3 regions of the Paenibacillus suaedae genome follow, and region 1 is predicted to be linked to each of the others. Evidence: riboswitches for the same ligand, from Rfam matches in the RefSeq annotation. Region 1 holds a riboswitch; each other region holds the start of a gene.
What was found. A riboswitch is a leader RNA that binds a small molecule or an ion and turns the genes downstream of it on or off. The one in region 1 is predicted to bind cyclic di-AMP.
Positions count from the first base shown of each region.

Region 2: linked by a shared signal. The riboswitch ahead of RQP50_RS22660 (CAP domain-containing protein) and the one ahead of RQP50_RS28015 (C40 family peptidase) in region 1 are both predicted to bind cyclic di-AMP.
Region 3: linked by a shared signal. The riboswitch ahead of RQP50_RS25875 (hypothetical protein) and the one ahead of RQP50_RS28015 (C40 family peptidase) in region 1 are both predicted to bind cyclic di-AMP.

Region 1 is NZ_JAVYAA010000011.1:47,789-58,885, forward strand. Features, by position in the region: gene RQP50_RS28000 (sensor histidine kinase) at 1-882, shown strand, start outside; gene RQP50_RS28005 (response regulator transcription factor) at 879-1,484, shown strand; gene RQP50_RS28010 (serine protease) at 1,665-2,180, shown strand; gene RQP50_RS28015 (C40 family peptidase) at 2,480-2,959, opposite strand; cyclic di-AMP (ydaO/yuaA leader) riboswitch at 2,963-3,104, opposite strand; gene RQP50_RS28020 (hypothetical protein) at 3,384-4,205, opposite strand; gene RQP50_RS28025 (M1 family metallopeptidase) at 4,210-6,186, opposite strand; gene RQP50_RS28030 (YwhD family protein) at 6,303-6,803, shown strand; gene RQP50_RS28035 (NAD(P)-dependent malic enzyme) at 6,907-8,115, opposite strand; gene RQP50_RS28040 (LysR family transcriptional regulator) at 8,302-9,186, opposite strand; gene RQP50_RS29425 (RAxF-45 family protein) at 9,443-9,595, shown strand; gene abc-f (ribosomal protection-like ABC-F family protein) at 9,700-11,097, shown strand, end outside.
Region 2 is NZ_JAVYAA010000006.1:278,426-289,522, forward strand. Features, by position in the region: gene gcvPB (aminomethyl-transferring glycine dehydrogenase subunit GcvPB) at 1-227, shown strand, start outside; gene RQP50_RS22630 (PASTA domain-containing protein) at 364-1,965, opposite strand; gene RQP50_RS22635 (NAD(P)H-dependent flavin oxidoreductase) at 2,341-3,486, opposite strand; gene RQP50_RS22640 (FeoA family protein) at 4,031-4,285, shown strand; gene RQP50_RS22645 (FeoB small GTPase domain-containing protein) at 4,282-5,016, shown strand; gene RQP50_RS22650 (nucleoside recognition domain-containing protein) at 4,994-6,397, shown strand; gene RQP50_RS22655 (DUF2785 domain-containing protein) at 6,625-7,458, shown strand; gene RQP50_RS22660 (CAP domain-containing protein) at 7,579-8,436, opposite strand; cyclic di-AMP (ydaO/yuaA leader) riboswitch at 8,443-8,572, opposite strand; gene dhaK (dihydroxyacetone kinase subunit DhaK) at 8,744-10,504, opposite strand; gene RQP50_RS22670 (glycerol dehydrogenase) at 10,508-11,097, opposite strand, start outside.
Region 3 is NZ_JAVYAA010000008.1:212,350-223,446, forward strand. Features, by position in the region: gene rfbB (dTDP-glucose 4,6-dehydratase) at 1-255, shown strand, start outside; gene RQP50_RS25840 (GT-D fold domain-containing protein) at 322-1,431, shown strand; gene RQP50_RS25845 (glycosyltransferase family 2 protein) at 1,494-2,876, shown strand; gene RQP50_RS25850 (hypothetical protein) at 2,924-3,211, shown strand; gene RQP50_RS25855 (restriction endonuclease subunit S) at 3,235-3,579, shown strand; gene RQP50_RS25860 (hypothetical protein) at 3,579-3,884, shown strand; gene RQP50_RS25865 (hypothetical protein) at 3,877-4,176, shown strand; gene RQP50_RS25870 (hypothetical protein) at 4,370-4,762, opposite strand; cyclic di-AMP (ydaO/yuaA leader) riboswitch at 5,139-5,328, shown strand; gene RQP50_RS25875 (hypothetical protein) at 5,399-5,806, shown strand; cyclic di-AMP (ydaO/yuaA leader) riboswitch at 5,821-5,998, shown strand; gene kdpF (K(+)-transporting ATPase subunit F) at 6,302-6,379, shown strand; gene kdpA (potassium-transporting ATPase subunit KdpA) at 6,434-8,113, shown strand; gene kdpB (potassium-transporting ATPase subunit KdpB) at 8,208-10,217, shown strand; gene kdpC (potassium-transporting ATPase subunit KdpC) at 10,401-10,985, shown strand; gene RQP50_RS25895 (histidine kinase) at 10,995-11,097, shown strand, end outside.

The DNA.
Region 1 (11,097 bases):
ACCTCCATTATTTTAGGAACAGCTGCCGTCATGGCGGTAGGTATCGTAATTGGATTGTCTCAACGCTTGGATACAGTAACCGCATGGTCATCCCTTCATACGCTGCTTCTCCCTCCATTATTCGGTGTGCTCGTCATGCCATTCATCATGCGTGCTGCTGGGCAGTACAAGCAGATGGCGGAACGATTGCAGGCAGCGACCTCACAGCTTGAGCGGATGGCCCAGCAGGAAGAGCGCCAGCGCATTGCACGTGAATTGCATGATACGCTTGGACATACATTGTCTTTGATCACGCTTAAGAGTGAAGTGACAGAAAAGCTGATTACACGTAATCCGGAACGGGCAATTGCTGAAGCGAGGGAAATTCGGGAAACCTCGCGTGCTGCGCTGAAGCAGATGCGTCAACTCGTAACTGAAATGAAGATCGTCAAGCTTGCAGAGGAATATGAGCATGGAAGGCAGCTATGCGCTGCCGCAGGAATTGAGCTGGAATTTCAGGAACGCAGCGAGGGAATTAGCCCTTCAGCAGCAGGCCCAAGCATTGTGAACCGATTGCCGTTATCAGCATTGCAGGAGACGATTCTCGCCATGTGCTTCCGGGAGACCTTAACGAATGTCGTCAGGCACAGCCGGGCGAAGCATTGCTCGGTTCGGGTTGAGGTGGAAGAGGCAAGGGTTCGATTGGAGATTGCAGATGATGGCATCGGAATTGATGAGCACCAGCTTAAGCAATCAAGTGGGACAGGCATGGCCGGACTGAAACAGCGGCTTCAGCTTGTGGACGGGACGCTTGCTATAGAGTCTGGTGCCCACAAGGGAACGGCATTATCGTTAGTCATTCCGCGTGTAATCCGCGATGGGAAGGGGAGAGGTTCATCATGATTCGAGTGATATTAGGAGAGGACCAACAGATGCTGCGAAGTGCACTCGCCACCTTGTTGTCGCTTGAGGATGATATCGAAGTGATTGGACAGGCCGAGAATGGCAGTGTAGCGCTGTCGCTTATAGAGGAACTTCAGCCGGATATCGCGGTATTGGATATTGAGATGCCGCTTATGACGGGGCTGGATGTCGCGGATGCAGTCAAGAAGAAGGGGCTGGACTGTCGGATTATTATGCTGACGACCTTTGCTCGCTCAGGCTATCTCCAGCGTGCAATGGCATCCAGTGTAGGCGGTTATTTACTCAAGGACAGCCCAAGCGACGAATTGTCGGATGCCATTCGCCAGGTATATGCAGGCAAGCGGGTGATGAGTCCCGAATTAACGTTGGCTGCGTGGGAAGACCCTTGTCCGTTATCCCCGAGGGAGAAGGAAGTGCTGTTGCTTGCTGAGAACGGACTGTCCATGCAGGATATTAGCGCCAAATTGTTCTTATCCTATGGGACGGTGCGCAACTATATGTCGGATGCGATTAGCAAAGTAGGAGCGGGTACGCGCATTGAGGCGATTCGAACTGCCAGGGAGAAGGGCTGGCTGGATTAAGAACTGCTGCTGGAATATATGCAGAAGATACTTGATAGAGAATTGTCGGCTCAATTAGCATCCAGAATATAAATGGATAAGTGCTTCATTCTCTCTAAGTGAATATTTAGCTTATTTTCAGTTTCATTTCAGGAATTACGAACATACTATAGCCATCCCTTACATAAGGAGGTGGAACCTATGAAACGCAATTCAACCGTAGCAGCGTGGACGTGCCTAATGCTTCTCTTGATGGCTTCACCTGCAGCAGCGCAAAGCAGAACTGCGCTAGATGCTGCAACAGATAAGAGCAGAGAGCAAGCTGCTGTACGAGTGGTCACTTCATCTCAAGCTGTAGTACAGCCGAATCAGCAGAGCACGGAGACGGATAAGCAATTAGAACAAGTACAGGCACAAATGAAGGAGATTCGTGCAGAGATGAAGCAGCTGCGCGAGAAGAAGATTCAATTGCTCGCTAAGAAACACGGAATTTCGACAGAAGGCAAAAGCAATAAGCAAATTCACCAGGAATTACGCGAGAAATTAGGCATAAAAGGACGACTGTTCCACGAGAAACATCACAATAATGGGAAGCATGTCGAGGATCGTCAGACTCAGCTTCAGCACGAGGAAGAAAAGCATCGAGCAGAGGTGGATGGGCTCACACCAGAAGAGATTAAGGCGAAATTTCAAGAATCGAATGGGTCAGTCAAGTAAATTAGAAGCGTCTATGCGAAAATAGTGAATATCCAGACAAGATATCGGGACATGCGCACAAGCGCATGTCCTTGTGTTGTTTAATGGCGATGAAAATGGTTGAAACTGAAAAAGAAATATTTCGTAAAGATAGATAAAAGTATGAATCGTTGACATGCAGAGATGCATAGGATAAAGAAGCTGAAGTTGAGCGGGGATAAAGGGGATAGCATGAAACAACCCGACGAAAAGGCGCGGGGCGCTTCTCATCGGGTTATGTAGTCGTTCATATCATTATAAGAGTGCAGGAAACTTCCAACCTATTGATTGTCTGTAGCGATAGAAGAAAAGTCATTTTCGCTCATTACGCGACGAGCACCAACATAGCGCTGCTCATAGTAGTCCATGCTAAGGCTGTCGATGCGTGTACCTTTGCTTGTCGAAGCGTGTGCGAATTTGTTGTTGCCTACGTAAATGCCGACATGCGATACACCGTTGCCGCCGCTTGTGTCAAAGAAGACCAGGTCTCCTGGACGAAGCTCGTCTTTGCTAACTTTCTCACCAGAGTCAAATTGCGACGAAGATGTGCGAGGAAGATCAATTTCGAACTTGTTGAACACGTACTTCGTAAATCCGGAGCAGTCAAAGCCTTTCGTTGTTGTACCACCATACTTGTACGAAATGCCAAGCAAACCTTCAATCGTGTTGTCCATTTTGGATGCTGCGAATGTGCTGCCTGCACTGAACGAAGTAAACAGAACGCTCAGTCCGAGCACCGCTGTAACTAGCTTCTTCTTCAAAGGGAAAGCTCCTTCCGTGCCTGCGAGGTTAGCTGGAGGGTTCGGTTGAAGGACCCCTATGATCCCTGTGTTACAAGATCAATTCACCCGTAAAAACTGGTTCCCCCGCTTTCCGGTCCGCCCGGAAACTCGGCATTCTGGTTTTAGGATTATGTATTGCTGCGTGCGATAGTAACAATTTTGCAAGAGTTAGTGCCGCTTTCATGACAAAGTTGTAATAAATCTAGATTTATTGTAACAGACGGAAATTCCTTTGACAAATATTTTTTGTCCTTGACACGAAAAAAACTTGTCATATCAGCGTTTTTTTCGCTGATAGACAAGTTTTTTAATTCATTTTGTTAGGTTACGCTGCTTCAATATCATCGTAACCCTTTGTAACTTTGTAACTCTGTAACTAAATTGCGTTCAATCAGAACCCTCATTATTTCATCTGTTGCTCTGCTTCCTGCCAGACAGCGTGGCGTGCAGACAATCCCCACATTTTAAGTATAGTCATAATGGCAGGCAATGCCTGTTGAATAATGAGTGCGGTAATTCCGGTGAACACGGCCGCCGCGGTTGTGGACAATATGCCTACGCCAATGGTGATACCAATAAAGAGAAGTGACAATCCTAGAATGGGAAGCAAGCGACGAGTTCCGGCTGTCACAGATCGAATTAATGGTGTTTCTGAGGCAGCGCCGAAGTTAAGGAATAAGAACAATTGATGAACAAGCCAGCCGCCAATGAACCAAGCGATTACGAACGGTGCCACTGCCACGAGTAAGGAAGATAGAGAAGCCGATGTGGACAGGGCATGCGCCGCATAAGGAACGAACCATATAGCTGGTGCGATAATGAGCAGTGTCTCGAGTAGATAGAGGACAAGCATTGGCTTCCAAGCGAGCTTGATCCCTTGGAAGAAGGCAAGCCCCTGCTGCTTGGGCCGTGACATAGCATGGAATACACCCGCGTGAATGAAGGGGGTAAGCAGCATGTGGACGGCAACGAATCCGAGGATAGCCCATAAGTAAGGGAAATAGTCATTCGTCTTCATTAGATAGAACTGGCTTTCGGTCAGAAAGAGCTGCCTGCTCATCTCGGTAGGTGCTGGATCTGGGTAACGGCGCAGGATAGGTGTTACCACTCCATCGACGAAGCGATAGAGGAAGAACCCCCATAACAGTTGGTACAAGAATAGAATGACCCATATATAGATGTGCTCTTTGCACCAATTCCAGCCTGAACGCACATAAGCCTTCACACTATCACCACCCCAAAATGTTCGTAACAGCTTCGATTACCTTGATGACGGATAAATTAACTCGTGTACGGACAGGTTCATCGACATGAGCACGCATATAATTATTGATGTGCTTGTTCTCAACGACAATCGAATATAGAGGATCAACCATGACCCAGCTGAGCGGCGCTTTATGGGTGACGGTATATTGAATGCGGTCTCCCTCTCCATTCCATCCCTTGCGAGTCGTCGTGCCATCCGAGAACCCGAATACGATCGGAATGGATGGATAATTGGCACCGAGCTTGCGGATATGGACAGTCGCTTCATATTGGGTAGACCCATTCGATTCAATCGTACGTGAATCAATGTTCTCCACGGCGAAGTCTGCCATCATGCCGTTGTACACATATTGTTGGAAGAAATCATTCCACTTGCGGTTAGTTACCTGCTCAACGACTCGCTGAAAGTCTGATGTAGTTGGGTACTTAAAACGGTACTTCTGCGTATAAGTTCTCATAATGCGGCTCATCATTTTTTCCCCGACCTGCTTCTCGATTGCAAGCAGCACCAGCTTGGCACGCATGTACACATTTTCTGCGTAATGATTTTGATTTTTGTAGCGCCATGCATTCAGCTTCAGTGGAGCCGGATCTGTGATGTAGCTGGCTTGTATTGCGTTATTTGGAAGTACTCCGAATTCTTGCTCCATCAGCTTGTCTTCTGCATAGGAAGTGAACCCTTCATCGAGCCATGCTTCCTCGAATTCGTTTGAGGCGAGAAGTCCATAAAAGTATTGATGTCCAATCTCATGAACGACGGTACGTTCTAAATCGTAACCTGGACTCTCATCTTCTGCACCGAATGCTGTAATCAAGGTCGGGTATTCCATTCCTCCAGCTCCGTTGCCCAATTTAGGAGGCACGATAATGGACAAGGTAGAGTACGGGTATTTGCCGTACCATTCGCTGAACTTGGACAGAGCCGTCTTCGCAGCGTAGAAATAACGCTCCTTCAAATCTTTATGCTTCGGGTCTAAATATAACTTGATACGAACCCCTGGTACTTGGCTAGAAGAGAACGGCTCTTCAAAATAGACAAAGTTTGGAGATGCGGCCCACGCGAAATCATGAACATCATCCGCATAGAATTGATAAAATTTCTTTCTGTCTGCTATCGTAGGGGTTTTCGTTGGAAAGCCTGTAGCGCCTACGATGTAATTGTCGGGTACTTGAATGCGTACACTGTAAATGCCGTAATTGGAGTAAAATTCGGAATTACCGTGATATTGGTGCAGATCCCAGCCTTCTGATGCCCGGCCGCGTACCCCTGCCTTTTCATAGGCAGCAATCTTAGGGAACCATTGGCCAGCCATCACGAAATTATCGGCGTATCCCATACGTGCAAATATTTTCGGCAGTTTTACTTCAAAATCCATGCGAAGTGTGACTTTCTCTTGACTTCGTACTGGCTTGGTAAGACGCAGCTTCAGAAGCGTCTCATCCTTCGCGTTTCCGTCATCTGGCTGAATGTACTGTACCCGGTTCATCAGGGACATACCGTCAACCGTGGATAACGATTTTAGCGTCATGCTGCCATATCCATCCGCAGGGAACTTGTCTTCCCGCAATTTTCCGCCAGACTCCTTCATGAAGGTGGTATCGGGCGAACGGAAAGCGTTCGGATACATGTGGAAGAACAGTTCATTGACAGTCGATCTCCCAGGATTGGTCCAAGTTACGGTTTGCTTGCCGATAAGGGTATGTGTAGACTCATCCAGTTTAACTTCAATATGGTATTCGGCAATACGCTCACTCAGTACCTCCGCATTGGGGGTCTCCACGGCTTGCTGCGTAATGGGTTCCTGAACCGCCTGCTTGTTCACCTCGGGTCCAAGGGACGGAACGGATCCAGACGGCCAGAACCGAACGAGGAGGAAGCTGCAGGCGGCTAGGAACAAGGCAGTGAATAGAAGCCGGCGATATACATTGCTTCGGATCATACGTTTTTACCTCCCGTTGACAAGCATCTACAGCATGTATATGTTGGCTTTTTGCAGATTATTAGCTAAAATGAAAATGATTTTGAGTACGTGGTAAGGAAGGAGCGCATGACGAAATGGAATCTTCAGATAAGAAAGTAAAGAAGCCGCTGGCATTGAACGTAATGAGCAGTGGTAAGCATAAAGGATTTGGTTCGGGTAGTATCGATCTGAACAACGTGTCGCCCGTCATCATCGATGAAGGAACGGCGTACATCGATCTAGGCGCGATGCATGCGAAGAGTAAGGTGGAGCGTGGAATTAAGTTCTCTACGAATAAAGAGGATGTTCCGAATGGCCGCCAATGCTGGATCGTATGGGTGGCAGTCGATCGTTCTGCGGAAGGTGCGTTCTACGGCGGCTTGGCTGCTTGTGAAATGCTGATCGACACGGAGGCAAAGCGCGGCTGGAAGATGCTCGCAGACCACGTCAATCGGATGGACTATGCAATGAAGCGCCGCGTGCTCGTCGAAGAGCTGAATACAGAAGACAAGGCAGCGCTGCGTGAGCTGCTTATGACGCACAATGCTGAGTGGTGGGAGCGTACGCCAGAAGAAGTGAAGGCACAGCTTGCCTAGCATAATCATTTACATCTAAAGAAGGCCGCTATTCCGATCTCGTGATCGGTGCAGCGGCCTTCTATTATTATAGAGATGAGTTCACTCATTACAACAAGGTGACTTAGACGCGATATACAGGCATCTTCTTCACCTGTGCGACTCCTGTTTCGATCGCAACCTGAGCAATCGCAGATGCAACGCTAGGCACGACACGCTTATCGAGCGGGTTCGGGATAATATACGTCGGGCTGAGCTCTGCATCGGTAACGATAGCCGCAATACCGCGGGCTGCCGCCAGCTTCATATCATCCGTAATATCTATAGCACGAACATCGAGTGCGCCGCGGAAGATGCCAGGGAAAGCGAGCAGGTTGTTCACTTGGTTCGGGAAGTCCGAACGACCTGTACATACTACTGCCGCTCCAGCAGCAAGCGCTTCGTCCGGGAAGATCTCCGGCGTTGGATTCGCCATTGCAAATACGATCGGCTTCACATTCATGGAGCGCACATGCTCCTGCGTCAGCACCTTCGGTGCGGATACCCCGATGAATACATCTGCTCCGCGTACAACATCGGTCAGCGTACCGCGTAGATGTCCGCGATTCGTTACCTTCGCCATGTCTGCCTGCGCAGGATTCATCCATTCCTCGCCTTCGCATACTACGCCCTTCAGATCCACTAGGGCAACATGCTGAATGCCTGCCTTCAACAGCAGCTTCGCTATGGCAATGCCTGCAGAGCCGGCGCCATTGATGACAACGCGTACGTCCTCCATCTGCTTATCTACCACTTTCAGTGCATTGATTAACGCAGAGAGCAGCACGATAGCAGTGCCATGCTGATCGTCATGGAAGACGGGGATATTCGTTTCTTCCTTTAAGCGCCGTTCAATTTCGAAGCAGCGTGGTGCCGATATGTCCTCCAGATTAATACCGGAGAAGGTAGGCTCCATATTTTTGACGATGTTCACGATCTCATCTACACTTTGCGTGGATAGACAGATTGGGAAGGCATCGACATTGCCGAACTGCTTGAAGAGCATGCACTTGCCCTCCATGACCGGCATAGCCGCATAGGGGCCGATGTCGCCGAGGCCGAGAACGGCCGAACCGTCTGTCACAACGGCAATCATGTTGCCACGTGACGTATACTCGTTGGCAGCATTCGCATCATTTGCAATCAGGCGGCATGATTCAGCCACCCCTGGTGTATATACAAGGCTCAGATCCTCTGGGGATGTCACCTCAATTTTGCTAGTCACTTCAATCTTGCCGTGCAGCTTCTTATGAAGTTGCAACGACTCTTCTTTGATGTCCAGTGCGACTGGCATACTACAATCAGCTCCCTGTTTATCATTCCAAGGAGACTCGCTGCTGAACATAAGCCCCGCAAGCCCCATGCTACCATTGTGCTACGTTAGTGGGGAAAAGGGAAATACGTTCCGCATATAAGCTAATAAATTTTATTTATAGTAACGAAATGGAAGTTATGTCCTCTGTTATTTATCCGTTCGGCGTTATGCTTCTTGAAGTGGGAGCTGGCGCATGCACTCGATCATGCTGAGGCAGTCTTGCGACAGATGATGTCCTTCCTTCCAGCATAAATAAATATAGAAGTACAACGGATCCTCAAGTGGTATGGCTACAAGACCAGGCATATTTTTGACCGCCATAGAGACGATTAGGGAAATGCCTGCCCCACTGGCTACCATCGACTTAACGGTTTGAATTTCATCTGATTCAAATACAATATTCGGCTTGAATCCGTATGTTCCACAAGCGAGCATCAGTTGTTCATGATGTACATAAGCTTCCGTCAGCACGATAAAATGTTCATGCTTGAGTTCAGCAATGGATATGGACTCTCGAGTCGCGAGTGGGTGAGTGTCAGGCACACACACGTTTAAGTGATCCTCATAGAGCAGCACAGAATGGAGATCGGAGATTGGTTCTTGATCTGCCTGTCCGATAATGCCTAAATCCAGCTTACCCTCTTGCAGCAGCTCTGTTGTAATGCGAGAACCGTACTCGGTTACTTTAAATTGCACATGCGGATACCGCTTCCTTATGTAAGCGAACATGGAAGGGAACAGATAGGCTCCGATAATTGGCGGCAAGCCAAAATGAATGTTGGAGCTGTTATAATTACGAACTTCTACAATAGCTTCATCAATTTCAGACAAAATGTTATCGACTCTGGCTAGAAATAACGCCCCCTGCGGCGTGACATGCACAGCCTTCTCTTTCTTATTGCGTTCGAGCAATTGCACACCTAGAAATTCCTCCAGCCGATTTACAGCGGCTGTAATGCAAGGCTGGGACACATACAGCTGTTCAGCTGCTTTTGTAAAGCTATGCTGTTCAGTAACGGCCTTGAAATATTCAAGTTCCCGCAAATTCATGATGCTTGGTTCCCTCCGATATGATAATCCGATGCGAGTCCTATTCTACAAGAAACGAAGACGTTCTTCGATGGATAAAGATTACAAAAGAATGAACTTAGGTATAACCATTGTACATCAAGATGATCCTAAGGGAAGCAAGTAGGGGTTGGGCAGGGTATCCAGCTGTCCCTTTACCGATATTCTAAAATGTGGTAATATATATGAATAACATGTTCTTCGGACTGAAGAACAGGAACAGGAGGTGAGGTAGGAGATGAATTTCAATACGCCGAACATTCGTATTAGCCAACTTCCAATGGCAATGTTTGGAATTACTCATGATGTAGTTCTCAACGGGATACGTGTGTCCATTTTTACTAATACGAATACGACAATACGGCGTGAAGACTCTCCTGCCTTAACCTGATCGGATTTAGGTTTATTTAGGGCTGTAGGGATTTTTCCCTGCAGCCTTTTTTTGTTCCAGACCGGGAGGCAGCGTCTTGCTCACGCCCCGAGGGGGATATCGACATGATCATTAGCCTATGGCATGTGAAAAAATATTACGGAGCAAACTTGGTGCTCTCAGATGTGTCATTTGAAGTAAAAGACGGAGAAAAGGTTGGACTGATTGGCCGCAATGGAACGGGGAAGACAACAATTTTGCAGATGCTAAGCGGGACATCCACACCGGATCAAGGGGATCTGTTTATCCGCAAAGGCGCGACAATTGGATTGCTCGATCAGGTACCTTCTGCCCATGAATCCGCTTCTGTATATGATGTATTGGCTGAGAGTTATGCGGAAGTGCGCCGCCTAGAGCAAGAAATGAAGCAGGTGGAAGTGACCATGTCCGACCCTGCTATCTCTGCAGATGAGAAGAAACTGAACCATATTCTGCAGCAGTATGGACAGATGATGGAGCAATTCGAGCGGGCAGGCGGCTATGAAATGGAGGCCTCGATTCGGCGGATCAGTGCAGGACTCGGGATCGCGGAAGAGCAATATAGCCGCCCCTTCTCCTCGTTATCTGGGGGAGAGAAGACGAAGGTCGGCCTGGCAGCGCTGCTGCTGAGGCAGCCTGACATTCTGCTGCTTGATGAACCAACGAATCATTTGGATATGGCGGCCATCGAATGGCTGGAATCCTTCCTGCTGGCTTATTCGGGAGCGGTAATGATTGTCTCGCATGATCGTTATTTCCTGGATCGAGTTGCAGGCAAAATGATTGAGATCGAAGATGGGGAAGCGTTCATTTATCATACGAACTATTCCGGCTATCAGAAGGAGAAGGAAGAACGGCTGCTGCAGCAATTCGCTAGCTATCAAGAGCAGCAGAAGAAGATTAAGAAGATGCAGGATACAATTAAGCAGCTGATCGAATGGGGGAATCGTGCGAATCCGCCGAATCCAGGATTTCATCGCCGGGCAGCATCGATGCAGAAGGCGCTCGATCGTATGGAGAAGCTCAAGCGTCCGATATTGGAGCGGAAGACGATGGATTTGAAGCTGAAGCAGGAGGATCGTTCTGGCAAGCAAGTGCTCGTGCTGGATGGGGTTACGAAGGCATATGGGGAGCGCAAGCTGCTTAGCGGGGTGAACGGGCTTCTGCTGTACGGCGAGCGTACAGCATTGCTTGGCAGCAATGGTGCTGGGAAGAGTACCTTGATGAAGATGCTGCTTGGCCAGGTTGATCCAGATGGCGGAGATCTCCGAGTCGGTTCGCGTGTGGAGGTTGGCTATTTGGCGCAGGAGGAAGCTCCGCCTTCCGAAAATAAGACGGTTCTTCGATATTTCTGTGAGGAAGTGGCCATGGAAGAGGGAGAGGCTAGGGGAGAACTGGCTAGATTCCTGTTCTATGGAGCGGATGTGTTCAAGCGAATTGCGCAGCTGTCAGGAGGAGAATGGAGCAGACTTCGATTGGCTCTG
Region 2 (11,097 bases), on a different contig from region 1:
CAACCATCTACTTCCCGCTCAATGTCGAGGAATGTATGATGATCGAGCCTACGGAAACAGAGAGCAAGCAGACGCTGGATCGCTTCATCGATGTGATGATCCAGATCGCACAGGAAGCGAAGGAACAGCCTGAACTGCTGCTGAATGCACCGCATTATACGGATGTGAAGCGATTGGATGAAACCCAAGCCGCACGGAAGCCTGTATTGAACTGTGCTTGTAATTAATTAGTAATAAGCAGCAACATGCAAAATGCCCCGAGCGCCTACCGACAATTCGGTTACGGCACTAGGGGCATTTCATTATTGGACGAAATGTAACTTACCTTCAGTCCTTCAGTTTTATAGCATTAGATTGCTTTTATTATTTCTTCGCTCGGCTAACATAGAATTTAATCTTGTCACCCTTCTTCGCAGCTCCACCAGCAGGAACTTCTTGCTTAAATACTTTCCCTGCTTCCTGTTCATCCGAGTTCTCGAGAACATACTCATATTTCAAGCCGCTTGCAAGAATCTGCTTCTCCGCTTCTTCCTTCGACAAGCCCACCAAGTTAGGAACAGCAATCTCACCAGACTTCGGCGGTTCCGTCGTTGTATTCGTGTTCGGATCCGGCTGCTGGCCATCAGGCTGCTGACCGTCTGGTGGCGATGTCGTGTCTGGCGTTGTCCCTGTCTGACCATCATGAGCACCGTTATTCGTCGTACCAGAATCTGTTGTATGATCGTCAGGTTTCTTCTCTGGCGTCGTAGGCGGAGTTACACTCGTATTGTTCGAGTTGGAATCCCTATTACGGTCATGGTCACGGTCGCGCTCTGTCGACTTCCGATCCGCATCATCCGATTTCTTCTCCGTCTCGCGTTCTTGAGAGGAATTGTCATTGGATGAATTATTATTGTTATCTGTCACTGGCGGCTCTGTTACGTTTGTAGAAGAGCCAGAGTCCTGTTGGCTTGCATCTGAATCCGTTCCCAGCTCTGTTGCTGGATTCTCTGTTGCAACCTGATCGTTAGACTCTGGAGCATCAGTAGATATTGCTGCATCATTTGCCTTCGACAAGGAGTTTGCCAACATGACTGCTCCGCCCAATACGCAAATAAATACGGCAGCACATGCAAGAATGAGTATCATTTTCTTGCGGCCCACATTCTCCGCGTTATCCGCTTCATAAGGTGCGGCTTCTTCTTCCTCCGCCTCTTCCTCAGCAGTGATGAGCAGCTCTGGATCCACTTTCGGAACGGGCGGCGTATAAATGCCCCCAATTGTCTTCACAGGGATGTTCGGCGAATCCATAATCTCGCGGAGCGTCAGCATGAAGGAAAACTGCGAGATTTCTCCTAAATAGACACTCTGTACGAGAGACAACAGCGCTTCCTTCTGACCTGGAGACAGTTCCTTCAATGCACCGGCCAAGCGCGACTCATACATTTCATAGTATTGAGGCACATTCAAATGCAGTGTGCTCAGCTGATACAGCAAGTAGCACAGTCCCAATGTACCGCAGCGCTCGGTCGGTGCCTCTGACCAATAGTTCATCACAAGAACTTGATGATCCTCCGTAATCCACAAGTTGTCGACAGATACGGAGAAGTTCGTAATATTCGATTCCAGCGCATCTTGAATCGCCTTACCAACTTCATATAACAAGGACAGCGTCTTGTTGGCACTCAGCGCGTGATGCTGTATGTACTTCGCCAGCGGCATTCCGCTATAGGAGGTGAACACCACGAAGAAATCACTGCCGGACGTCCCTGCATTCAGCATATGGAAGAATCGATTATTTGAAAAATGCGAGATTTGACCAAACGCTTTCTTGCATTGCTCAGCCTTATCCAGTCCCTTATTCTCTACCAAATATATAAATACATCTCTCTTAAGTGACAAATCTATGGCTTCATATAAAACTCCATCTGCCAAATGCAAAATTACCTTGCATAATTGATAACGTTCCCCAATGTAAGCACTCATATGTCTTGCTCCTCCGCGATTCATGCTTGGAAGCCCAACGCTGAACGTCGAGCTCTCCTAAGACATTATGAAGCAAATTATGATTTTTTGCAAAACTTGCATTAACGAAACATTGTGCAGCTATTTGCCAATTCCTTAAACTATCGCCTACATAGCTTAATCTGGCTCATTTTCGTAAATTTTTCAGATTATTTTCTTCCATCATTTTCATTAACGATTCATCAACATTTCGTTATCAAATTATCGTGATTTATTCGTTGTCTAGTCGTTGATGAATCATTGATTTGACATCGTTTCATCATCGTTTCATCATCGTTTCATCATCGTTTCATCATCGTTTAATCATCATTGTATCACCATCGGTCGCTCTCAATTTTACTTTTGCAACGTCTCCACTACATCTCTCCATTGCTTGATCAACTGCTCCATCTTGTCATGCGCTCCTTGAATTTCCCCCATTCGTGCTGCTTGCCCTGCCCATAATGACATGTATTGAGGATTATTGGTTCGAGCAGCCGACTGTCTAACGCTTCTAGTAAGTTCATTCATAATTGGATAAGCAGGTATGGAATCGTGATAAGTCTCCAGCCTGCGAATGAGATCATTCCGTATTCCTCTTGCAGGCTTGCCTGAGATTGTCCTCGTAATGACCGTACTGCATTCGTCAGATGCGCGAATGGCCGCTTGATAAGCGGGATGTGCCCCACTCTCCTTGCACAGCAGGAAAGCACTCCCTAACTGTGCTGCTTGTGCTCCAAGGGCCATGACCGCCGCTATCCCGCGTCCATCCATTATACCGCCGGCAGCAATGACGGGAGCGGATACCTGATCGACAATAAGAGGAACTAACGCCAATGTGCCGATTAGAGATGAATAGGGGTCTCCCACAAATGTTCCACGATGCCCGCCTGCCTCACTGCCCTGAGCCACGATCATATCGATACCTGCAGCTTCAAGCTGAATCGCCTCGGCAACATGTGTTGCTGTTCCTATTAAGATAATGCCAGCTTCTCTCAATTGACGAATATAGATCTCATCGAGAATTCCGAATGTAAAGCTGAGAACCGGAACGTTCTCTTCAAGAATGACTTGAATCTGGTTATGAAAAGTTAGCCGATAAGCTGACTCATCAAAGCAGTATGTCTCTTTGCTTCTATCTTTACTTCTATCTTTACTTCTACCCTCGCTGATTTCTTGACCTTGCTCATTCAGCTGTCTATCGATATTCTGTAAATCTTCCATCACTGCATCCGATATATGCTGATCAATCCCAGCTGGTTCTGGTATGAATAGATTTACTGCAAAGGGCTTGCTCGTAAGCTGCTTAATTGCCCGAATTGCTTTTCTCATCTGTTCAGGCTGCATGTATCCCGCTCCCAACGTCCCGAGCCCTCCAGCGCTCGATACAGCCGCTACAAGCTCAGGTGTGGTTGCTCCCCCTGCCATCCCTGCTTGAATAATCGGGTATTGGATGCCTATTCGATGGATTATCGTATTAGACTTATTCAATCTATCACTCACGATTCAATCTTCCCTTCTGCACCAAGGATTTGAAAATCGATCATGCTATTTTCGTACATGTACGATATCGCCTCGTTCCACACTCTACCCTTCGACGAATGAGGTGGAATTTCCTGTATATTAGCCGCTTCTAGTTGTTCTGACACGGTACATAATTGATGCATTGAACATAATGTGTTCCCATCAGTGTCATCGTGCGTACAATGTCTATGAATCATTATGCAGGGTTTAGAATTGCTGGTGGGCTAAGCGTAATCCGTTTACCATCATCACTGTCGAGAAGCGAACTCACGATATTTAGAATGCGATAATGATCAATCCAACTAGAATGATAATTTTCACGGAGAAGATGGCAACGTTTCCACCCTTCACGCATATGATAAATATAAATATTTTTGCATCGGGGAAAGTTTTTGTTGCCCAACAAACATAGTTGACCTATACTAATGAAGTAGCATGAACGGAACAATTCCGCTTTTTTTTGGGACAAATCTTGCACTAGGCAAACTTTTTAGGACATGGTGAAATCAGGAGAGTGAATCAAATGCATTCAAATGTCGTAACGCTATACAGTGCTGGCACAGGCCAGCATGTACGGTTGAATCGAATCGAAGTTCAAGGAGTACTACGGAGAAGATTGCTTGATCTCGGTTTTGTTCCAGGCAATGTGATCGAAGTGCTGCAGCGCAGTCCGCTCGGCGATCCGATCGCATTCCGAGTCAATAATACAACGATAGCGCTTCGCAAGGAAGAAAGCATACTCATGTATGGCGAAATAGTTGGGAGTGATGATCAATGACAGAACAATATACGGTTGCCTTAGCCGGCAATCCAAATACCGGTAAAAGCACCTTATTCAATTCCCTTACAGGAATGCGGCAGCATACGGGAAACTGGGCGGGAAAAACCGTCCTAACAGCAGAAGGCCACTTCAATCATGAAGGTACTACCTATAAAATGGTCGACCTGCCAGGTACGTATTCGCTCTATTCCAATTCCGCCGACGAGGAAGCCGCTCGGGATTATATTATTTTTGAGAAACCCGATGTGACACTCGTCGTATTGGACGCGACATCACTGGAACGTAATTTGAACTTGGCACTGCAAGTGATGGAAATGACCAACCGCGTTGTTGTCTGTATTAACTTGATGGACGAGGCGAAGCGGCTCGGTGTTAAGATCGACATTGATGCGATTGAGAAGAAGCTTGGTGTACCCGCAGTGGCGATCTCTGCACGACACCGTACTGGGATTGATCAAATGATGGAGAAAATTAGGGGCGTAGCTTCCGGCAAGATTGTACCTGCCCCGCTGCTCGTGCAATATAGCGAGGATATAGAAGAGAAAATCGCAGCACTAGAACCGATCATTCGGGAGAAGCTTGGCACATCATTTCCAACAAGATGGATTGCACTTCGTCTGCTTGACGGTGATGAGAGCTTGATCAATTCGATGAGATCCAGATGGAACTCGCCGGTCGCAGATACCGTGAAGGGAGTTGTTTCATATGGCCACACCGCTTGCCACTAATTCAGAATCATTGGACTCCTTATTGTCCAGAGCACGCACTCTTGCAAGCGGAGAAGCAATTCGGGACGGAATTGTAACGGATATTTATCGTACGACGCGTGATATATGCAGTGCAGCCGTTGTCTATGAAGACAAGAAGAAATTAAAAAGCACATACCGGTTAGACAAGATTCTAACCTCTCCGATCTGGGGCTTTCCGATCATGCTCGCCATCTTGGGTGTTGTATTTTGGTTGACGATTGCTGGAGCGAATGTTCCGTCGGAAATGATATTTTCCTTCTTCGAAGTGATTGAAGGGTACTTAAACACGGCATTTGAAGCAATGAATGCTCCTGCTTGGTTGCATGGCATTCTTGTACTCGGCTTATATCGCGGTACATCATGGGTAATCAGTGTCATGCTGCCGCCAATGGCTATTTTCTTCCCTATTTTCGCGTTACTTGAGAATTTCGGGTATCTGCCTCGAGTTGCATTCAACATGGATCGTCTATTCAAAAAGTCAGGCGGACACGGAAAACAAGCCTTGACGATGTCAATGGGCTTCGGATGCAATGCAGCAGCGATCTTGTCTACACGGATTATCGAATCGCCACGAGAACGCATGCTAGCGATATTAACGAATAACTTCGTACCATGCAACGGCAGATGGCCGACCCTGATTCTGTTGTCATCTCTGTTCATGGCAGCAGGTGTAGCAAGCGGGATGCAGACGATCGTAACGGCAGCTATCGTGATGGGTATGGTTATGATTGGGATTGTTGTCACCTTGACCGTATCTTGGGTCATGTCCAAAACAGCACTGCGCGGTGTGCCCACACATTATACGCTTGAACTTCCACCGTACCGCAGACCGCAAGTCTGGAAGACGATTTTATTGTCGTCACGTGACAAATCCCTTAACGTATTGACTCGCGCTGTCGTTATTGCGGCACCGGCCGGCGTTCTGACTTGGATTCTTGGCAACGTATTTGTCGGTGGCGACAGCGTATTGAATCATATGGCTTCGTTCTTCGATCCATTCGCCCATGCTATTGGCTTAGATGGATTCATCGTTATGGCATTCCTGCTCGGCTTGCCTGCGAACGAGGTTGTCCTACCTATCTTGCTAATGGGCTACTTGTCCTCTGGGGCAATGGTTGATGCAGATGGAATGGAGAACATCAAGGATATCTTCCTGCAGCATGGGTGGACGTGGTTGACTGCATTGAACATGATGCTGTTCTCCTTGCTCCACTACCCTTGCGGAACGACATTATTCAACATTTATAAAGAAACGAAGAGTGCAAAATGGACAATATTATCTGCCGTTATTCCGCTTGGAATCGCTATAGCTGTCACCTTCGCCACGGCTCAGCTCGCTAGAGCCTTCGGTTGGGTATAAAGTTATCGCCCACCCCCTTAACGATTATGTTCAGGGGGTTTCTTATTCATTCCCTCCTTACTTGCTAACTATACCGTATTGCTAGAAACCATGATTTCGTTCGTTACTACCATTCGTCTACATATACATTTCTTTCCTATCATGTTAAAATGATCATCTCATTCTTTTTATGATTATTCATTAGCGAATACAAATACCTAAACATCTTTAATGGGGGGATTCATTTCATGGACAAGCAGCAGCTGCGCTCAATTATGGATCATCAATATGAGCTACCAACAGAAATCGAACAATATGAAGCCGTACAACAAGTAGTCAGCCTACTTGGCTCTACAGATCCTGAATTGAGGGATGATCTTGCATACGGGATATTATATGAATGGCTTATTACACAAAAAATCCTGACCGCTGGACAACTAACAGAGCTTCTTCATCAGACGTTATCAGACCAAATGCTTTTCAAAGGAATTGGGACTGCTGAGAACGATTCGGTCTTCCAACGTACATTCTCCGCCCTCTTACTCGCACTGCTTCTGAAGCGTGATGAACAACAGCCTTATATAAGCAAGCCTTTATATGAACACATTGCGAAGCGAGTTGTTGATTATTGCATGCAGGAGAACGATTATCGCGATTATGTAGAAGTTAAAGGATGGGCTCATGCTCCAGCTCACATCGCAGATGTCATGGCTGCTTGTGTACGCAGTCCACACATTGGCCCAGAGGAATGCAAGAAGCTTCTCAGTGCCATTGAGCACATGCTTCTTCATGCGAATCATATCTTGCGAACAGAGGAAGATGAACGCATGGCGACAGCCGTCTTGTCAATGCTTGAGCTTAATAAGTTGTCGTTCACGTCCTATTGCGCGTGGCTTATGCAGGTTGAGCTGCCCAATGAAGACAAAGTGATTTATCGCTGTAGACGCATAAATGTTAAAAATTTTGCTCGATCTGTATGGATGCGTGCAGCAATGAGAGAATTCATCGTTCCAACAACAGAATGGCACAATTGGTATAACATTGAAAAGAAACTGAATCCGGTCTTCAACAGAGACATATAAGATCAACTTCATTTCTGTTAATTTCCTCGTTATTCTCTTGTAGAGCGCCTGATTAAATACAAAAAAAAGAACCTGCATTTACCTGCAGGTTCTTGATGTGATATCTACATACTTAACTCGTTAGCCTGTGAATGATTGTACCCACACACCATTGTAGTATGCAACACCGATGGAAGTGAAGCTGGAGTTCAGGATGTTCTTACGGTGTCCATCGCTGTTCATCCACGCGTTCATTACTTCTTGCGGATTACGTTGGCCTTTGGCAATGTTCTCGCCAGCAGTATTGAAATTGACACCTTGTGCTCTCATCAGATCGAATGGGGAGCCAAGTGTTGGAGATTGATGGTCAAAGTAGTTGTTATCATTCATATCTTTCGCCTTGATCATCGCAACTTTGTTCAATTGTGCATCGGATTTCAATGGCTGCAAACCAGCATTCGCACGTTCTTGGTTCACCAAATCGATAACTTGGCTAGCGAAGTCACTGTTCGCATTGTTGTTGTCTTGTGGCGCAGTTGGTTTATTGTCACCAGGTGTTGCTGGTTTTTCAGCTTCTGGCTTGTTTACTTCTGGTTTGTTAACCTCAGGCTTTTCAACTTCAGGTTTCTCGATTTCTGGCTTCTCTACCTCAGGTTTCTCAACTTCAGGTTTGTTTGCTTCTGGCTTTTCAACTTCTGGTTTATTTACTTCCGGCTTGTCCACCTCTGGCTTTTGAACGGGAGGCGGAACGATTGGCTTATTCCCAATTTCTTTTTGAATGGCTTCCATCCATTTGGACAAGATTTGCTTCAATTCCGAGTTATCTTGGAATACTTTATCAAAGTCCATATTCATACCCAGGTTTGAACAATTCGAGTTCATCATTGGATTCGGCTGTTGCACTGGGCTAACGGGTGCTGCCATAGCAGAGTTCACCGCCATAACCGGTGCCAATGCAATCGCACTTGTAATTACAACTTTCTTAAATGTCTTCTTCATCCTGTACATCTCTCCCTTTGCAGCCTGCGAGGTTAGCTGTCGGGTTCGGGTTAAAGTGGACTCCCCTGTCGCTACACGACTTCACCCCAATGAATCGGTTCCCCCGCGCTCTGACGAGCTTCGGCTTGTTTTGTGGTACGTTTCCGATCCTAACACGGATAATACAGGAGATCATTTCAAATATATTGTAATTAATTATAATATCTTCCAAACGAAAAGAACCGGAGTATGCTAGACTGCACTCCGGTTCTACTTTTCTAGTATTCCATTTGGTCGGAAATTGTTCTATTCCTAATTCGCTCGCTTCTTACTTGATCACTTGGGACAACGCTGTGAAAATCACACCAAGCGCATAGGCACCAGCATCAGGATAGCCAAGACTCCGTTCGCCAACCGCCCCCGCTCTTCCCATACGAGCTACAATTGTCTCTGTATACTTTGCACCTTGAACAGCAGCCTCTGCCGCTTTCACAGAAGCAGTCTTCACATCATCGCCCTCAGACGCACTCTGTACCCACGCATCTGCAAATGGAGCCAACGCATCGACAAGTGTCTTATCCCCAACTACAGCTCCTCTTCCAAATGAGCGCTCGCCCGTGTCTTGAATGCCTTTAACAACTGCTTGCATCATTTGTGCAAATTCAGAAACGGTCAATTCTACGCGTTCGCCCGCGAACTTGCTGGCTGCACGGAATGCTGAACCCCAGATTGGGCCAGAAGCGCCGCCGCAATGCTCCATAATAACTAACGAGCAAGCATGGAGGAAGCTGCCCATGTTATCTGAATGATGTGCAATGATGTCATGCCATTCTCTTTTCAATTGCTTGAAGCCCTTCGCCACACTCATACCGAAGTCGCCATCACCTGCATGTGAATCCAACTCGCAGAATGGAACTTCATTTTCAATAATGATTTCGCTCATCTTGTCTGTTAGATAGATCAGGTTATTAACCGTGAACACATTATGTTCGACCTTCGAGAAGGCCTCGTCCGTCTCTACTGTAAAAGATACCTCGTGGCTCGCAGTTCCTGCTTCGGACATCTCCTCAGGATGGATTGGTTCAAATGAACCACTCACCTGCAGCGCTGGCGTATTGCAGCTTGCTTCGAGGTAATGCTTAAGCTGTTCATCCAAGCGGATAACCGACACCGACGCACCAGCCATATCGATACTTGTCATGTAGTTGCCTACGAATACTTTAACAAGAGTAATTTGTTGCGCATGAATCTCCCGAACTACAGCGTTCGCCAGCAAGTACAATTCTTGCAGCGGGGAACCGCCAAATCCGTTAATCAGCACGGCTAACTCCTGCTTAGAGCCTGCTGTAATCTTCATGTCACGGAACAAATCCGCAACCATTTTCTTCGCCAGTTCGTTAGCAGAAGCGATCTTCTCTCGGCGAATGCCAGGCTCCCCATGAATTCCTACGCCGTACTCGATCTCATCGTCATTCAACTGGAACGTTGGTGTTCCTTTTGCTGGAACTGTGCATGAGGTAAGCGCGAATCCAATACTTCTTGTGTTGTCGATCGCGTGCTGAGCAATCGCCTTCACTTCTGCAAGCTCCAAGCCCTCTTCAGCGGCCGCACCTGCAATTTTATGAACGAGCACTGTCCCTGCAACACCTCTGCGGCCAACCGTGTATAGACTGTCCTCTACAGCTATATCGTCGTCCACTTTGACATAATCGACCTGAATTCCGTCTTCTTTGGCTAGATGCGACGCATTTTTGAAGTTCATAATGTCGCCACTGTAGTTCTTAATAATGAGCAGCGTTCCCTTCTTGCTTGCAGAGGCCTTTAACGCTTGATAAATTTGAATTTGTGATGGGGATGCAAATACATCACCGCATACGGCTACATCGAGCATGCCTTGTCCAACAAATCCAGCGTGAGCTGGTTCATGACCGCTTCCTCCGCCACTGATCAACGTAACCTTGTTCTCATTCACGATTTTTTTCTTGACAATCTTGTATTTGCTGATGAACTCCAGTTCCGGATGTGCAAGCACCATACCGTTACACATTTCCCGAACCAATGTTTCCGGTTGATTCAATATTTTTTTCATTCCTTACACGTCCTTCTGGCCTTTAAATTGTTGACCCATCATATCAGCCACTCGAATCGCCGATACGACCATCTCTTCTGTGACTGGGAACGGCATGGAGTGGATAGATTCTTCAGGGATGCACGCCTTCTGTGCAACTGCCTGTAATTCCTCGTTCGTAACACTTGTTACACCGAGATCAGCTAAGCATACCGGAAGACCAATGCTTACGCAGAATTCCAATACCTCGTTCATTTCTGCTGCGCTTGCATTCTCAAGGACAAGCTGCACCAATGTTGTAAAGGCTACCTTCTCGCCATGCATATAAAAGTGAGTGCCTTCAAGTGAAGTTAATCCATTGTGGATGGCATGAGCTGCCGCCAATCCGCCGCTCTCGAACCCTAATCCAGACAACAGAATATTCGTTTCTACAATGTTCTCCAGTGCAGACGTTACCAAGTTCGCATCGCAAGCCATCTTCGCCTTCGCACCGTCTTCAAGCAATGTTTCGTAGCACAACTTCGCAAGTGCGAGTGCTGCTTTCGTACCTTTGGCAGGTGCTACTCCTCCCATTGCACCACAAGGCAGTCCTGCATTTACATTCGAATAAGAGC
Region 3 (11,097 bases), on a different contig from region 1:
GAGCGTACGAATATTGACATCGTGAAGATGATTCTTCAAGTGCTGGATAAACCGGAATCACTCATCTCCTTTACCTCAGATCGTCCTGGACACGACAAGCGTTATGCCATTGACCCAGCAAAAAGTGAGCGTGAGTTGGGCTGGCGCCCAGCCGTCAATCTGGAGCAAGGGATGCAGGAAACGATCGATTGGTATGTATCCAACCGAACTTGGTGGGAGAGGGTTCGCACCGGCGCTTATTTAGGCGCACGCTGATTCAGGCTTCAGGCATAATAGGCTTTATAGGCAGATAACTGCATGATGACAAGGGAAGGTGAAGGCATGAGTACGACTGTGGGCCGCAAAAGGCCGCTGCTTATTCTAACTACAGCTTCTATTCGTACTCCACGCAAAAGAAAGCGTCGTCCGCTTGGCAAGCGATTGCGAACAAAGAATGGTCGAGCGGGCAGTCTGAGACGCAAAGGGGCGCGAAGAGGGTTACGGAAAAAGGGGGTTCTGAGATCGAGGCTATCGAAGCTATCGAAGCAGTCGAGGCTGCCGAAGCTAGGAAAAAACGACCCTGTTATTCATCAATTCATTCCAACCATCCCCAATCTGGAGGATGAGAAGCGGCTTAGCTTTGAAGATGGATACCGTCATGGAAGGTATGAGGGAGGCGAGTTGATTCTGGCGAATTTATTGCCTGAGAATACGTATCTCCCTGATATATCCGTAGAAGACGTCATCACTGCAGGCTTCGAACAGTTCCGGCATCAGTTGCAGTCGTTCATAGAACCGGAGGCAGTATGCGCAGAGCTTCATAAGGCGCTGGAAGAGCGAAGACCGATGTCCCTTGTCCGACTTGGTGATGGAGAGATGTTCGCCTTGGCACATGATAAGGTCGTTTCGACTGAACTCGTGCGGAGACATGGCGATTTCCTGGCCTATGCAGGACTTGAAATTCCTGATCATAATTGCCGGGAACAATTGGCTGAAGCTGTGCGCAAAGCGTCATTTGTCGGTGTACCTACCTTCCGTTCTCCGAATTTCCATGGCCTCCTCTTGCCGGTGCTTCGTGCACATGGCATACACATGGGTGATATGAGGCTGACCGTGTCGACAGTGAATTACGCTATTGCATTGCAGGGACACCTGTATGGCTTGCTTAGAAGGCGCCGCGTATTGACTGTGGGCAATGCCGCCGTGGGATTAGCATCCATGTTGAGGAAGCGAGGAATTACAGTTACCGGTACAATTGCTCCTGTTCGGGGGACAACGGATATCCCACGCATTCTAGATGAGGTGTCCCGATATGAATTTGATATCGCCTTGGTAGCGGCAGGAATTCCAGCGGTCATCCTGGCACAGCAAATAGCAGAGCGATACAACAAAGTGGCCATTGATTTCGGCCATTTAGCGAACAAGATCGCGGATGGAGTCATTGCAATATGAAGTTGAGATTGGATTCGGTAGTGTGAACTTGCATTAAGGGGAAGGGGAGGTGTGACACGTTTATGACTCGACATCGTCGGCCGGTACTGCAGAAGACGTGGAGGGCAGGAGCTCGAACATCAAACAGCACACACCAGCTATCAGGGAAGGGCAAGGGTGACCGGAGGCAAGACCGATTCGATCATGGTTATTCGTTAGGTTATGTCAGAGGCTTTCAGGCAGGTCAAGAACGGTATGGCACCTCATTCGACGGAACGAGCATCATTTTACCTGTTTATAATCAACGGAATCAGCTGGAGCAGTGCTTGGACAGTATTTTCTCGAATACGAACAGACCGATCGAAGTGATCGTTGTTGATGATGCCTCAACCGATGATACGCTGGCCTATCTGCAAAGGCTTAGCGGACAGATTAGATATCACAGCCATGAGACCAATCGAGGTCTGGCAAGTGCAATCAATACTGGATTGATGATGTCCAAAGGCAGCACGATATGCATATTGAACAGTGATACGCTCGTAACGCCGAATTGGTTGTCCGGTATGCTGAATTGCTTACACAGCAACATAGAATTTGGTATGGTTGGATCAGTGTCGAACCGTGTTGACGGCGAACAGCAGATACCTGTGCCTTACGAACATATCAAAGATATGTATGACTTTGCTGCTGAATATAATATCCCAGATGCAAGTCGGTGGCATAGCACAGATCGTTTGTTCCATGTGTGCCGCCTTATGCGCCGCAGCACATTTGAAGCGAATGGATACTTTGATGAGCGATTTGAGAATAGCGGATTTGCAGATGAAGATTATCATTTGCGCATGCGGCTGCTAGGGCTCAAGCTTATCGTATCGAGGGACGTATTTATCCATCGCTCGTTCCAAGCAAGCCTGCAGGAGCAGGATGGTCACACTCAATCTAGTCAGGATAAGCATGCGGCTTTCTTTCAAGAGAAGTGGGGCAATGCTTATGATTGGCTTCAGCGTATTCGTACGCAGCATGGGATGCTTGCGGGCCGGCAATGTCAGGCATTTTATCCGTCTCAGGTGGCAGTTACTGGACTAAACGATGCAAATTATTGGATTGAAAATGGGGCAAAACGTCCTGTTCAAGGGGAGTTGCGTATCCCGATTGTAAGGGTAAGTCAGCTTGAATTGCGAGGCTGGCCAACAGGAGTACCAATTGAGGCTGCTGCGGTTGCGCAGAAATGGAGTAAACAGCATGCAACAGAGGGAAAGATTCCTGACGGTGCTGTATTTAAAACGGAACTAGGAAAGTATTATCGTCGTGAGGGTGAAGCATGCAGAGAGCTTGTTAGTGATCATGCGCTGAACCGCTGGGGATTCGCTGATAAGGTAGCAATCCGTACGGAACAAGAGAGAAGCGACCTAACGGAACAGTTGCCAATTATGGCGCACCCGGTCATTCATTCCTATCACATTTGAGGAATTGAAGAATGGAAGCTAGGCCTTGTGCTTGGGAGGGGAGAATATTGCAACATTTCATCACGGACATGATTGGTCAAATGTCATATACGCAGCGGCATATGGCGCGCGTGCTTGACGCAGAGCGGCATGTAGCGGTTCGCATGGCGCAAATCGTGCATGCACTGCCGGATGTTGACCCTCAATTCGGGGGGGAGAACGATTATAAGGAATACTCCCAGGCATTAACGAAAAGTATCGTAGCTTATCTGAACGGAATCGCGGAGCTAGAGGAAGCGATGGCGGAACAGCTGCAGCATGTGTTGAAGGAGATTTCGGATGATGCAGAGGAATAATGCGCATGCAAGGGGGGATCTGCATGAATAGAGAACAGTCCTATCACGGCATTCTGGAGGCTATGGCCAAGATGCAGGGCAATGTAGCGAAGATCCTAGAAGCTAAAGCAGTAGAGGCCGAGAAGATGCGCAACTGGACGTTGAATCATATGACAGAGCATTCGTTCACGAATCATCGGGAACAGATTGTCGAACCTCTTGACGTGCATGCGCAAGTGGTTGAAGTAATCGAGAGTTTGACGAAGCTGCAAGTCAGTCTGTCCCACAATATGAAGGTACTGCTCCGGCGTGAGGAATCCGAGGGTTACGGGGATAGCCTCGGAGGGGGCATGTTGAATGGAGAGTTCGGAATAGGAGACAAAATGTAATGGCTGCAGCGCACGAGGAGCAGCAGGTGCAGATTGAAATGATCAAGGCTATTGTGCAGAGCCAATCCGCATTGGCACGTATGTTGAATCAAATGGCTGACCTCACAGCACATTCAGAAGCTGCAACGAAATTGCTCAAGGACAATATTCGTCTGTTGTCCATGTATCAGCTTGCACTATGCGGCATGGTCACAGGTTTTCAGACCCGTATTCGCAAGACAGGCACAGCTGCGCCTCCATGGCTGCATCCGGATTGTCAATTCGAGGAGATGAGAGTGGAGGAGGGAGAAGTTGCAAGTGAATAAGCTGAAGCGAGCACGGAGATCCCGGCGGCAAATAGGACAGCAGAAGTTGGTTAGCGGCACTGCATCAACGGGAAGCGTAAGGAAAGCGGGCAAGCAGGTTCCGCAACGGAAATCGCAAAGCCGTCTTCAGGTTGTGAAGCAGCCCGATCGTCGGCGTACAACGAAGCAATTTGCCTCAACACATTCGACTCATCATCGCATTCAGCATCCTGCATATCAAGATGGATATCGGGTGGGGTATGCGAAAGGATATGAAGATGCACATCAACTGTCCTATGCCAATCAAGCATAACGAAGTGAACAGTCTGACGCTTGCATGGGCAAGAGGAGGGCTGTTTTTTAATAGCTATCGAGTGATAGGATTCGGGCAAGAAGGAACTTGAACAAGTATCACGTTTGGGTAAACGGGGTAGAACGATGCGCAGTTGTATGCCTGCGCATCGTCAGAAACTTGATTTTCGTTTACAGCTCTCTATAAATTGGTTTCAAGGGGAGAGACATAGCTTCCTGCTTGAATGTGGCTCCAGTTGTATGACGTCAAGCGTGGTTCCGCCTACCAGAGGTAGATCGAGCCACATGCGCATAACGCTTGCTCCCCATGCACGAGGAATGATCGTATCCCACATGATTCCACGCTGCTGCACTTCCCATTGGGAGATCGCCTTGTGAGCTCGTAGACGAGTGCTGCCGCTATAGTTGTGTTCCGCACTGTCGAGTAGCTGTTCACGCGGTTGAAGTCGAATATAAACAAGGTCGGAAGCAAGATGAACGTCCATCTCTTCTGGTTGAACGATTCTGTCTCCATGCTGCTCGCTCCATTTTCCCCAGTGTTCAGATAGCTTGTGACTTAGTAATTGTGCAAGTTCTAGGTCTTGCATATCGTGCCTCCTCTCGATGAGATGCAATATCTGCCGTGCAGATCGAAATCGATTGCAAGCAGCGTCTCAGTTGTTGTGCGTATCCTACCTTTTGGAATAGAGATTGTAAATAGAATCCAATCCAGGAAATCCAAACAAATGGTCAAACAAAGCGTTTACATACAGGTATTTATTTAAATTTCTTTGTTTTTCTCATGAAATCATCGCCGCATAAGCAAAGTTGAGAAATTGCGAGGTAATGATGCTGTAATGAGAGATAAGATGGGATTAGTTGATCACAATTGCCCGGAAATGGAGAAATTATGGTTTTCATTTCATTTACAGCAGGAGGGGGAAAGGCGTAAGATTCAGTTCAGCAACAACAACGTTATCCGTTGCGTCTCAATCGCTGAATTCCGCAGGAAGCGGAAGCGGGGGAACCAATCAAGTGAATGGAGCTGAGTGGACAGTCAGCAGCCACCGTTCGCATGGGGTGAATCCGGCACAGGATTACTGTCCTGGCTGGTAGGGCGACTCTTCGCGCCCGAATCCGTCAGCTAACCTCGTAAGCGTACGGGAGAGGCGCGCCTGATCATATGGCGACGCACCTCTTTCTTGCAAGTAGGGCTTCGGACAGATGAACAGGAGGAACTGGATATGTACGATGCGGACCGGGTCATTACAGTGTTCGCAGGCTGTGAGACGGGGATTGAATTCATACGTCAGTTGAAAGGAGCAGGATATTCGGTGGCGGGAATTGCCCATAATGGGCGATTGGCAAAGCGATTAGAAGGTATTGGCGTTCATTCCATATGCCGGATCAATACGACGGAGCCGAAGGCGTGGGCCGTCCCTCATGTCCCGATTGGCCGAATCTATGTGTTTGAACAGAGCTTTGCGCTTTCCTGCCGGCTGCTTCAAATATGCCGGCAATGGACGACGGATCCGATCACAATCGTGACGAAACGTCATCATCCGCAGTCGATCTACCGATTGCTTGGCGCGAATTACGTCATTTATACGCAATCGGATCAAGTTTCATTTTTACTATCAGATATCATCTAATTAATCCATATAGGCAATGCTCACCGCTGAATCCCATTCATGGGAACGGGGGAACCAACGTTAGTGCGCCAGCTGTACATCTGCAGTTCGCGCAAGGGGTGAATCCGGCACAGGAATCCGTTCCTGGCCGGTAGGGCGACTCTTCGCGCCCGAATCCGTCAGCTAACCTCGTAAGCGTCCAAGGAGGCAGCCTTTATTTCGTCGTGGAACATTACGCGCACGTTTTTTTGACGATGCGCGAAATAGGCCACACGGAAAGGGTCCCTCTTTCCGTGTGGCTTTTTGTGTTGCCTGCGCGTTCCTACTGAGCAGGAAGTCTTGGTAGGAGCGGGATCGCGGCAGCATTGCCTGGAGAGATGAGAACCTTATTCAGGAGGAGGAAGGGACTATGTTTGATGCAGTCATGATGATTCTTCTCGCACTGCTTGGACTAAGCGTATTGGGTATTCTCCATTGGTGCAAGACGGAAGTGGAGGAACGGGGTGATCGCTCATGATGATCGTGTTATTCACCTTAATTACGGCACTGTTCATTTATTTGCTATATGCCTTAGTCAAGCCGGAACGATTTTAGTTTGGGCAGAGTGATTATTGATATTTGTACATTAGAGAAGGGTGGAACGGAACAATGAGTGCAATCGAATGGATCGCCATTGGAATTACCTTATTGCTTGCCTTGGCGATAGCGCGTCCGATCGGAATATATATGGCAGGGGTGTTTGATAATAGCGGAGCTCCAAGACCGCTGGATCTTGTATTTGGTCCGATAGATCGTATTTTATTTAAGTGTTTCGGCATTAAGGATCAATCGCAAAGCTGGAAGGCATACGCCTTTACGGCAGTTGCCACGAACGTGCTGATGATTGTGGTGACGTATGCAATATTCCGCCTTCAAGGGGTATTGCCGCTCAATCCGAATGGCATTCCTGGCATGGAACCGGGAGTAGCATTCAATACGGCGATCAGCTTCATGGCGAATACGAACTTGCAGCACTATAGCGGTGAAAGTGGACTGTCTCCGCTGTCACAAATGACGGGCATTATTTTCTTGATGTTTACGTCACCTGCTACTGCGCTAGCGGCAGTAATGGCCATTATACGAGGGTTGACTGGCAAACCGCTCGGCAACTTCTTGGCAGACCTTGTGCGTTCGATTACGCGCATTTTCCTGCCAATTGCGATCGTTGCCAGTGTACTGTTCATCTGGAATGGGGTTCCGCAATCCTTAAGTCCAATGGAAAGTGCAGTAACTGTTGAAGGAGCAGAGCAGCACATTCCGCTTGGGCCCGTAGGCTCGATGATGTCGATTAAGGAGCTTGGCAACAATGGCGGTGGCCATTATGGAGCGAACTCCGCACATCCATACGAGAATCCGAACGGTGTGACGAATTTAATTCATATTTTACTCATGTTGATGCTGTGCACGGGGCTGCCGTTTGCCTACAGCCGCATGGTCGGCAACAAGAAGGAAGGGCGAGTGCTGTTCGTCTCCATGGCAATCTTGTTCCTCATTATGCTCGGATCATCGCTTACGGCCGAACATATGGGCAATCCTGTGCTGAACACAGCAGGATTAAGTGGAACAGGCAGCATGGAAGGGAAGGAAGTGCGCATTGGCGTTGTGCAATCGTCACTGTATTCGGTCGTTACGACTGCATCGGAGACGGGCGGAGTCAATAATATGCATGACACGCTGACACCACTCGGTGGCTTGATCCCGATGGCGAATATGATGCTGAATACCGTATTCGGCGGCGTCGGTGCTGGATTTATGAACGTGCTGCTGTACGTCATGATCGCCGTATTCCTATCCGGTCTCATGGTCGGACGGACACCTGAATTTTTGGGCCGCAAGCTGGAAAGTAAGGAGATGAAACTGCTGGCGGTTACCTTGCTGGTGCATCCGATATTGATTCTAGTACCGACTGCAATTGCAGTTGCTACACAGGCGGACACCCTGTCCAATCCAGGATTCCACGGATTGTCGCAAGCATTATATGAGTTTACATCATCTGCGGCGAACAATGGATCCGGGTTTGAAGGGTTGGGAGATGCAACGCCGTTTTGGAACATTTCCACAGGTATTGTCATGTTCTTAGGGCGCTACGTATCGCTCGTTACGCTCCTTGCCGTAGCAGGATCGATGGCGAAGAAGCAGCCAATTCCGAACACAAGTGGTACGTTCCAGACGAATACGGCGCTGTTCGGTATCGTATTTGTCGGCACAGTACTTATTGTGGGTGCTCTGACGTTCTTCCCGGTAGTCGTGCTCGGTCCGGTCGCAGAACATCTGACGTTGTGGAAATAAGGGGGAACGGAAAATGAAGACGGAAAAACAGATGAAAACACCTGCGCCATTTGAACCGGCGCGTACGCATACACATCAAGACAAGGAACGGAGCATGTTCCAAGGCAGCTTAATGCGGGCAGCATCGATCGATGCGCTGCGGAAGTTCGATCCGCGCCAGATGGTTAAAAACCCGATGATGTTTATTTGCGAGGTTGGCTTCGTTATTACACTGCTGCTTACGTTCGTGCCGGATGCCTTTGGTTCGCCAATGCCACGTTGGTTCAACGGCGCGGTCAGCTTCATCTTATTCATTACGGTTTGGTTCGCGAACTTTGCTGAGGCTCTCGCTGAAGGTCGCGGCAAGGCACAGGCGGATTCGTTGAAGCAGGCGAAGCGGGATTTGTGGGCGAACAAGATAACCGAAGGTGGAACGGTTCGCGTATCCTCATCCGAGCTCCGTAAGGGTGATGTCGTAGTCGTTCGTGAAGGGGAGACGATTCCTGGCGATGGCGAGGTCATCTCCGGATTGGCCTCTGTGGATGAATCAGCGATTACTGGGGAGTCTGCGCCAGTATTGAAAGAAGCAGGCGGGGATTTCTGCTCGGTAACTGCTGGAACGAAGGTAATTAGTGATGAGATTCGTATTCGGATTACAAGCGATCCGGGAGAATCGTTCTTAGATCGAATGATTTCATTAGTTGAAGGCGCGCAGCGCAAGAAGACTCCGAATGAGCTTGCTCTTCATACTGTACTTGTCAGCTTGACGCTTATCTTCTTGGTTGTCGTTGTGACCTTGCCTGTATTCAGTCATTATTTGCAGGTCGAATTGAATGCGGCGGTGCTAATTGCCCTGCTGGTCTGCTTGATTCCTACTACGATTGGGGGGTTGCTGTCCGCGATCGGTATTGCAGGTATGGACCGCGTAACTCGGTTCAATGTCATTGCAACGTCAGGTAAGGCGGTTGAAGCCTGCGGGGATATTCATACAATTATTCTAGATAAGACGGGAACCATTACGTTCGGGAATCGCTTGGCTCATGAACTCATTCCGGTGCAAGGAACGAATGTAAACACATTGTCTCAGTGGGCAGCTGTTGCCTCTCATCATGATGAGACACCTGAAGGTCGCTCTGTCGTGGATTGGGTATCCAGGGCAGGAATTAAGTATGAAGCAGAACTTGCTATACAAGGGGAATTCATCCCGTTCAAAGCGGAAACACGCATGAGCGGTGTTGACCTGAAGGATGGGCGCAGCGTGCGCAAAGGGGCTGTTGATGCGGTGAAACGCTGGGTTATCGCCCAAGGAGGTACCGTTCCGCAGGATTTGGATGCCAATTCAGATGCGATTGCTTCTGCTGGCGGAACGCCGCTGGCTGTGGCCGTCGGACGCGATATTTATGGGCTGATCTACTTGAAGGATACGGTGAAGCCAGGCATGCGGGAACGGTTCGAACAGCTTCGCCGCATGGGCATTCGCACCGTCATGTGTACAGGGGATAATCCACTGACGGCAGCAACCATTGCTCGGGAAGCGGGGGTAGATGACTTCATCGCAGAGAGCAAGCCAGAAGATAAGCTGGCTCTGATTCGCAAGGAGCAGGCGGCAGGGAAGCTGGTAGCAATGACTGGAGACGGTACGAATGATGCTCCGGCACTGGCACAGGCGGATGTCGGCATCGCGATGAACAGCGGCACGGCAGCAGCGAAGGAAGCGGCAAATATGGTCGATCTCGATTCTGATCCGACGAAGGTCATTGAGGTGGTATCGATCGGCAAGCAGCTTCTCATGACGCGTGGCGCATTGACGACATTCAGTATTGCGAACGATGTGGCGAAATACTTTGCTATCATTCCAGCAATGTTCATGATTGCCATTCCGCAGATGTCAGCTCTGAATATTATGGGCTTGCATTCGCCCGTATCGGCCATTTTGTCGGCGCTTATTTTTAATGCCATCATCATTCCGTTATTAATTCCGCTGGCGGTCAAAGGCGTGGCGTATAAGCCGATGTCTTCGGTTAAGCTGCTGCAGCGCAACCTGTTCGTATACGGCTTGGGCGGATTAGTAGCTCCGTTCGTCGGCATTAAGCTGATCGATCTAATTGTGGGCATTTTAGTGTAACCTTGCAACAATTGTAACTGCAAATAGCCGAATAACAACCTTAACTGAAATAGCTGAGTAGCTGTCCCAAATTGTAATTAGCGGCAATAACTGAAATAACGCTAATGGTTGGTATGTAGATAGAGAAGATTGTTGAAATAATCATATCGGGTTCAAGCAAGGAAGAAGAGAGGATGAACGAACATGACAGAGCGTATGAATATTGGTGGAGCGATGGTGCGGACGACAATCGGCTTGCTGCTGCTGTGCGGCCTTGCTTATCCATTTGCGATGACGGGGCTTGCACAGGCGGTAATGCCGAATCAAGCGAACGGCAGCATGGTATACAATGAGAAGGGGCAGTTGCTGGGCTCGAAGTTGATCGGACAGACATTTATAGAACCGCAATATTTCCATGGGCGAATATCTAGCATCGGGAACGATGCTGCTGGCTCTGGTTCGCCGAACTACGCTCCTTCGAATCCAGCGCTTAAAGAGAGAGTTGAGAAGTCAGTTGAGGAATGGGGCAAGGAGAATCCAGATGCGGATGTGAAGCGGATTCCACAGGATTTACTGACCAACTCTGCCTCGGGACTGGATCCGCACATTACACCGGAGGCGGCACGTGTACAGCTGCCTCGTGTAGCGAAGGCTAGCGGAATCTCGAAGGAACGACTTGAACAGTTGATTACGAAATATACAGAAGGAAGAGACTTGGGAGTATTCGGTCAACAGCGCATCAATGTATTGTTACTGAACCTGGAAGTACAGCACGAAATGAAAGGTTAGGTGTCGGCTGTGAATGAAGGGGATGAGTACCGTAGGCAATCGCCGGAAATGATATTGCGAATGCTTGAGCAGATGAAGCGGGGAAGGCTGCGGATTCTTATGGCTGTTGCCA